One region of the Polaromonas sp. P1_F8 genome, then DNA from elsewhere that is predicted to be linked to it. Evidence: riboswitches for the same ligand, from Rfam matches in the RefSeq annotation. Region 1 holds a riboswitch; the other holds the start of a gene.
The links. Region 1 has a riboswitch for glycine ahead of gcvT (glycine cleavage system aminomethyltransferase GcvT). Riboswitches for the same ligand answer to the same signal wherever they lie in the genome.
Positions count from the first base shown of each region.

Region 2: linked by a shared signal. The riboswitch ahead of AC1D1J_RS19680 (D-amino acid dehydrogenase) and the one ahead of gcvT (glycine cleavage system aminomethyltransferase GcvT) in region 1 are both predicted to bind glycine.

Region 1 is NZ_JBFUBS010000001.1:1,189,038-1,192,432, reverse strand. Features, by position in the region: gene gcvP (aminomethyl-transferring glycine dehydrogenase) at 1-117, opposite strand, end outside; gene gcvH (glycine cleavage system protein GcvH) at 173-538, opposite strand; gene gcvT (glycine cleavage system aminomethyltransferase GcvT) at 587-1,780, opposite strand; glycine riboswitch at 1,783-1,887, opposite strand; glycine riboswitch at 1,907-2,022, opposite strand; gene AC1D1J_RS05600 (hypothetical protein) at 2,058-2,627, opposite strand; gene AC1D1J_RS05595 (TRAP transporter large permease) at 2,970-3,395, opposite strand, start outside.
Region 2 is NZ_JBFUBS010000006.1:297,626-301,020, reverse strand. Features, by position in the region: gene AC1D1J_RS19690 (DinB family protein) at 1-146, opposite strand, end outside; gene AC1D1J_RS19685 (DUF1737 domain-containing protein) at 146-352, opposite strand; gene AC1D1J_RS19680 (D-amino acid dehydrogenase) at 446-1,759, opposite strand; glycine riboswitch at 1,992-2,081, opposite strand; gene AC1D1J_RS19675 (GrpB family protein) at 2,184-2,726, opposite strand; gene AC1D1J_RS19670 (thioredoxin domain-containing protein) at 2,923-3,395, opposite strand, start outside.

The DNA.
Region 1 (3,395 bases):
CGAGCCCACGATGCTGAGCATGTGGACTTCGTCGGCGTCGTCAATGCCGATATGGCGGGCAATGAATTCGGAAGGATTTTCAAGATCGCCCAAGGGCTTGGCGGATTGCATCAACATGTCGGGTCCCGTGTCAGGCTTGGCAGCCAGGAATCAAAAAAAGTCGGTCAGAAAATCAGGCGGCGAAGGCTGTGTAACGGGTCTCGTCCATCAGCGCGTCAAGCTGTGAAGGGTCAGATAACTTGACCTTGAAGAACCAGCCGGCGCCCATCGGGTCGCTGTTGGCAAGCGATGGGTCGTTTTTCAGGGCTTCGTTGATTTCGGTCACTTCGCCGCTCAAGGGCATATACACGTCGGCCGCAGCCTTGACGGATTCGACAACACCGGCGGTTTCTTTCTGGGCGAAAGTGGTGCCGACAGCCGGCAGGTCCACAAACACCACGTCGCCCAACGCGTCCTGCGCATGCACGGTGATGCCAACGGTGGCAACGTTGCCTTCAATCTTGACCCATTCGTGGTCTTCGGTGTATTTGACGGTCATGAGGTTCTCCAGGGGTTGAGTGAGCAGAAACTAAAACTAAAAAGGTGCTTAACCGCGGTAGTAGCGGGCGGGAACAAAAGGCATGGCGGCGACTTCCATGGGCACGGCCTTGCCGCGCACGATGGCGTTCACGCGCGTGCCCAGTGCGGCAAATTCGGGTTTGACGTAGCCCATGGCCACCGGCTGATTGATCGTGGGGCCCAGCAAACCGCTGGTGACTTCGCCAATGACCGTACCGTCGGTGCTTTGCAGTTCGGTGTGATCGCGCACCGGGACGCGCTCAAGCGCCACCAGGCCGACACGCTTGCGGGTGAGTTGGGTGGGGTCGGCCAGTTGAGCCAGGATTTTTTCTGCGCCGGGAAACCCACCGGCCCGCGCTCCGCCGGTCCGGCGAATCTTCTGCATGGCCCAATTGAGGTTGGCTTCCACCGGTGTGGTGCTGGTGTCGATGTCGTTGCCGTAGAGGCACAGACCCGCCTCCAGCCGCAGCGAGTTGCGCGCGCCCAGGCCTATGGATTTGACTTCGGGCTGCGCGAGCAGCGCTCGTGCGAGCGTGTCGGCTTGCGAATCAGGCACCGAGATTTCAAAGCCGTCTTCGCCGGTGTAGCCGCTGCGGGTGATGAAGCAATCGCAGCCGGCCACGTCGAATTGTCCGCCGGTCATGAACACCAGTTTCTCGACACCCGGGGCCAGCCGCTGCAGGGCAGTGACAGCTTGCGGGCCCTGTAGCGCCATGAGCGCCATCTCCGGCATGGGAATGACTTCGCAGCGCGAGCCGATTTTGGCCTGTATGTGCGCGATGTCACCCACCTTGCACGCGCCATTGACGATGACAAACAGGTCGCCGCCGTTCGCATAGTCACGGTTGAAAAACATCAGGTCGTCGATGATGCCGCCCTCGTCGTTCAGCAGCAGGCCGTAGCGCTGCTTGCCGGCGGGCAGGTCTATGACGTCGACGGGTATTAGGGATTCAAGGGCGGCTGCAGCATCAGCACCCACCAGGCGTAGCTGGCCCATGTGAGAGACATCAAAAAGGCCTGCCGCCTGACGCGTGTGGTGGTGCTCGGCCATCAGGCCCGCAGGGTATTGCACCGGCATGGAATAGCCCGCAAAAGGGACCATGCGTGCGCCAAGCTCTAAATGCAGGTCGTGCAAAGGCGTTTTAAGCAGGGTTTCGGGGGCGGCAGAAGAGGTGGACGAATCGGACAAGGCATTCTCCAGGGGGCAAACAGGTAAAACCATGAGTTGCCCCTGCTGTCCACTTTACCTGAGAGATTCACCCGGCGATGCGGGTTTGCTCCTTCGGTGGGCGGGCCTGTGAAAGGCTGCCTCTCTCCAGTAGGGAACGACCTGTAGCGTGGTGCGCCGCAGGGCGGTTGCCAGTCCTTTTGCCTGAGCGTTCAGTGCGGCCCAAGGGGTGCCCTTGGGTGTACGTGCGCCTTCGGCGGTTTTCGCTAAGGAAAACTCTCTCCTGACCCGGCAAGTGTAACGGAACCGGCTGTGCGGTCGGTCAGTTTGATCAGGCGGCCAGATGCTGGGGCAGCAGCATGGCGATCCGCTCGCTGATGGAGTCGGCACGCTCATGGCCCGCGATTTTTTCGATTTCCTCGATCATTTCGCGCGAGGCGCTGAGCATGGTCTCGCGGTCCTTGGCATTGCGCAGCGCTTCGCGAAAGCGCTCGGCCATCTCCGGGTTGCGCCGGGCGAACATACGCTCGCAGATGTCGAACAGGAACATCCGGGTTGTGGCAAGCGAGCGCTTGCCTTCAAATTGATCGGCAGAGACCTGAATGGCCTGGGTGGTTTCGGGGCTGGGAAAGTTCTGTAACTGCGCCGGCGTGAGTGTGTGGCCGGGTGCAGGCGCGGGGTTTTTTGCCGGTGCGGACGTCTTGCCGGGATGGGCTTCCAGAAAGCCGTCGCGCAAAAGGCGCAGGGCAATGGCTTCGCCGTCGCCCTCAAACAGCGGTCGGAAGTCCTGGGCAGACTTGCTGCCGTCGGCCATCAGCAGAAGGGTGCGCTCGCGCTGGCCTAGCGTTCTCACGCCGGGCTTGAGCTCGGCGCGGGCACGGTCGGTTTTATGGAGCTGCATGGATTTCATCCTCAAATGAAAGTAAGGGCCTGTTAACGCTATTTATGCAAATGCGAATGGGGTGAGAAAGCCGCCAATCAAGGCGCGTGACGACGCCCAGACTTCTGTCTGGGCTAGGAGAGCAACGCCGAGTGGCGGCTTTCTCACCCCATTCCCTCCGGGTTGCGATCAAAAAGGCCCTGCGCGGCGTTGCAAAGCCTTGACGGGGTTCACCCCGCCTGCGTTTTGCGCCTTGCTCAAGGCCTTTTGACTCGCAACGCATCTTGCATAAATAGCGTTAACAGGCCCTAAAGCATCGCCTGCGTAGATGACAAGGGCGTGAAACCCCGTCCGAAAAAATAGCTATTTGGCGTAGACCAGATCGCGCAGGCCAAGAGACAGCTGCGGTACGTAAGTGATCACCATCAGGCAAGCCAGTATCACCAGTACAAACGGGAGCAGGTGGGTCACGATGCGGTCCAGCGATATCCTGGCGACCGTGCAGGCTGCAAACAGGTTCACGCCGAATGGCGGCGTGATCATGCCCAGCGCAAGGTTGACCACCATCACCAGCCCGAAGTGCACCGGGTCAATGCCGAAATGCACGGCCACTGGCGCCAGGATGGGCGCCAGCACGATGATGGCGGCGCTGGTTTCAATGAACATGCCGATGATGAACAGCGCCGCGTTGACGCCCAACAGGAAGAGGGCGGGCGACTGCAGCACGGCTTCCAGCCAGTGGCCTATGGCGTCCGGCACGCCGGCCCGCGTGATCAGGAAGGCGAACAA
Region 2 (3,395 bases), on a different contig from region 1:
AAATGTTCGCTCGGAATGCCTTCCCACGACGGCGGCGTCCAACCCTTGTGGCTTTCAGGAATCGCGTCGTAAAACTGTTCCAGCTGGCGCGGAAAATCCGCCATGGCCTGAAGCGTTGCAGGGTTCAGGGGCAGGGCAGGGCTCATCAGCCGGCCTTGCGCAGCGAAGGCCACAGCACCGCCTGCGCCACGATCACGTTCTCGCCATTGAAGGTCGCCGCCGGCGAGCCGTAAAGCTCGTAACCCATGGCAAGCACTTCACTCACCCGACGGCAAAAGCTCGCGTCATCCGGGCCGGTAAGGAGCCTGTAGGTGGGAAGACCGTCGGGGGGCGTGGTGGCGGGTGATGTCATGGCGGCAAGCAGCTGATGAACGGAGGGCGATATTACCGTTTCCGCCCACCTGCTGCAGGACGCCGTGCTGCAGACCCCCTTTTCAGGCCTTGCTCAGGCCTTCGCCATCCCCGGCAATGCCATTACACGCCCCGGCGCCGGCATCCCGGTAAACGCAAAGTCGACTTCCGGCTCGCGCCCGCTCACGATGTCCGCAATCGCCGCGCCCGAGCCGCAGGCGTGCGTCCAGCCCAGCGTGCCGTGGCCCGTGTTGAGGAAGACATTGGAGGCCTTGCTTTTGCCGATGTAAGGCACGTTGCTCGGCGTGGCCGGGCGCAGACCCGTCCAGAACTGCGCGCCCTCGCCGTCCGTCATGTCGGGAAAGAGTTGTTTTACACGGCGCACGATGGCGTTGCAGCGCACCAGGTTCAGCTCGGTGTTGTAGCCGTTGAGCTCGGCCGTGCCGGCAACGCGCAAGCGGTTGCCAAAACGCGAGAACACCAGCTTGTACTCGTCATCCGTCAGGCTGACCTGATAGGAGGCCGCCTCGTTGATGACGGGCAGCGTGACCGAATAACCCTTGGCCGGGTAGATGCGCAGGCTTTGCCCCAGCACCTTGGCCCACTGCGCGCTGAAGGCGCCCAGGCACATCACATACGCGTCGGCTTTCAGCATCTCGACCTTGCCGCCGGCCTCGCCGCTGCCCATCGCCACCTGCACGCCGTTCAGCTGCCCTTGCTCGGCGTCCAGGCCCAGCACCGTGGTGTTGTACAAAAATTTGACACCCGCCTGCTCGCAGCGCGCGGCCAGCGCGGCGGTAAATGCGCGGGCGTCACCCGATTCATCGCTGGGTGTCATGCTGCCGCCCACGATGCTGCCGCGGCATTGCGCCAGCGCGGGCTCAATCGCCACACACTCGTCGGCCGTCTTCATGTCGAGTTCGCAGCCGTGCTCGCGCATGATGCGCGCGGGTTCCTGCGCCGCGTCGTACTCGGCCTGGCTGGTGTAGAAGTGCAGGATGCCCTTGGTTTGCGCGTTGTACAGCAGGCCCAGCTCGGCGCGCAGTTTTTGCAGCGCGCCGCGGCTGTACATGCCCAGGTTCACGATCTGCTTGATGTTTTGTGCCGTGCGCGCGGGCGTGCAGTTGCGCAAAAACTCCAGTCCCCACAGCCACTGGTTCACATCGGCGCGCAGCCTGAAAAGCAGCGGCGCATCTTCACGCGCCAGCCATTGCAGCACTTTCAGTGGCGCACCCGGGTTGGCCCAGGGCTCCGCGTGGCTCACAGATATTTGCCCGCCGTTGGCAAAGCTGGTTTCCATCGCGGCCGCGCCGCGCCGTTCGACCACCGTGACTTCGTGCCCCCGCTGCGACAAATACCAGGCCGTGGTGATACCCGTGACACCCGCACCCAAAACCATGACTTTCATGGCAGTTCCTTTTCATTCAAGCAGAACATTGCAGTAGCGCAAGCGCCGTGCCAGGGGTTGCTGTTGAATCGGAAGAATCGTGGCAACCGCCAAGCCATCACATGCTTGCGGCCGCTTCCACTGTCCTTGTTACCTGAGAGATTCAGCCGCTGCTTTTATGTCGATGACAAGCTTCGGCTTTGCTCCTTCGGTGCGCTGCACCTTGCGTGCGGCGTCTCTCCAGACGGCTGTGTGTTTCCGGGCAGTACGGGACCTGAGCGATTATGGAAGTTTGCGCCTTCGGTGGCTGCCTTGGGGGGCAGCGCTCTCCTGCTTGAACGGGTTTGAATTTACCACCGAAGCCTGTTTTTCCAAGCGTGAATAGGGCGTTCAGTACAGGTCTAGCGGGTTGATTCAGGCGCTTAATAGTAGGAAGCAGGGCGGCTCAGCCTTCGCTCGCCGCCTTCACAAACGCGGCTTTGGCATCGGTATAGGCCTCGCGGTCACCCGGGTGCCGGGCCGCCAGTTCCGCCTTGAGCGCGGCATACCGCGCCGCCAGCGCAGGGTCCGAACGCAGGGCGTCGCGAAAACGCAGACGCTGCGCCCACACCTCGCCGCCGTGCACCACCAGGTGCAGATGATGCGTGCGCCGCCCCTCTGCCCAGCGCATCAGCCATTTGCGGTCAGACAGCGAGGCATTGAATTCAGCGGAGGTCGTATAACCGTTGGCGCACAGCGGCGCCAGAAGCGCTTCAGCCGCCGCGATAGATTCCACACCGGCCAGCATGTCAATCACCGGTTTGGCCGCCAGGTCGGGCACGGCCGTGCTGCCGATGTGCTGGATGTCGATCAGGCGGGCCGGCAGCTGGGGGGAGAGCGCAAGCAGGCGGTCCCGCTCAGCCACAAACTGCAGGGGCCAGGCCGGGTTGTAGGCCTGCAAGACCACTTCCTCGTGGATAGCGGCAAGCAGCGATTCCTGGTCAGTCATGCGGGGCGTGGCTGGTGGGTTGTTGTGCAGGGGCGAAAAACGCTGCGCGGCACGCCAGAATCGTTTGTGAGGCCACTTTTAGGGCATTTTGAGCATGAAAAAGGCCTTCAGCCCAATAAGGACGGGCGCGAGCAGCTACTAAAACAATAGCAACCAGAAATCCCCACGGCTGCGAATGGGGCGATCTGCATTTCATTTACCTGAGCGCCAGCACAGCTTTGCGCGCCTGTGCCAGCCGCTCTTCCAGGTAAGCGCCATAAAAGTCGGTAGACGCCAGGCCAACCAGCCGTTCCGCCAGGTCTTGCCCGGCCGGGCCCAGAAACAGCACCGTGGGGGTAAAACCGGCCTTCCATGCCGCAACCTGGGCGGCGGCTGTCGTCACCTGGCCGTCAAAGCCGGTCAGCGGCGTCGCGCGGTCGCTGATGTTGAGCTGCCAGGCGTGCAGGCTGCCATCGCGTTGCCCCGGCAACAGGTAATTGCGCCGCACCAGTTCGCAGAAGGGGCAGCCAGGCAGGCTGACCAGCAGCACCAGCGGCTCATTTTTAAGGGCGGCGATTCCAGCGGCCGCCGGCAAAGAGGCCGGCACAGGCAAGGCCGTGTCTTTGGCCAGCGCGAGCTGGGGCACGGCCAGCCCGGCTGCCAGCACGGCAGTGAACTGGCGGCGGCCCA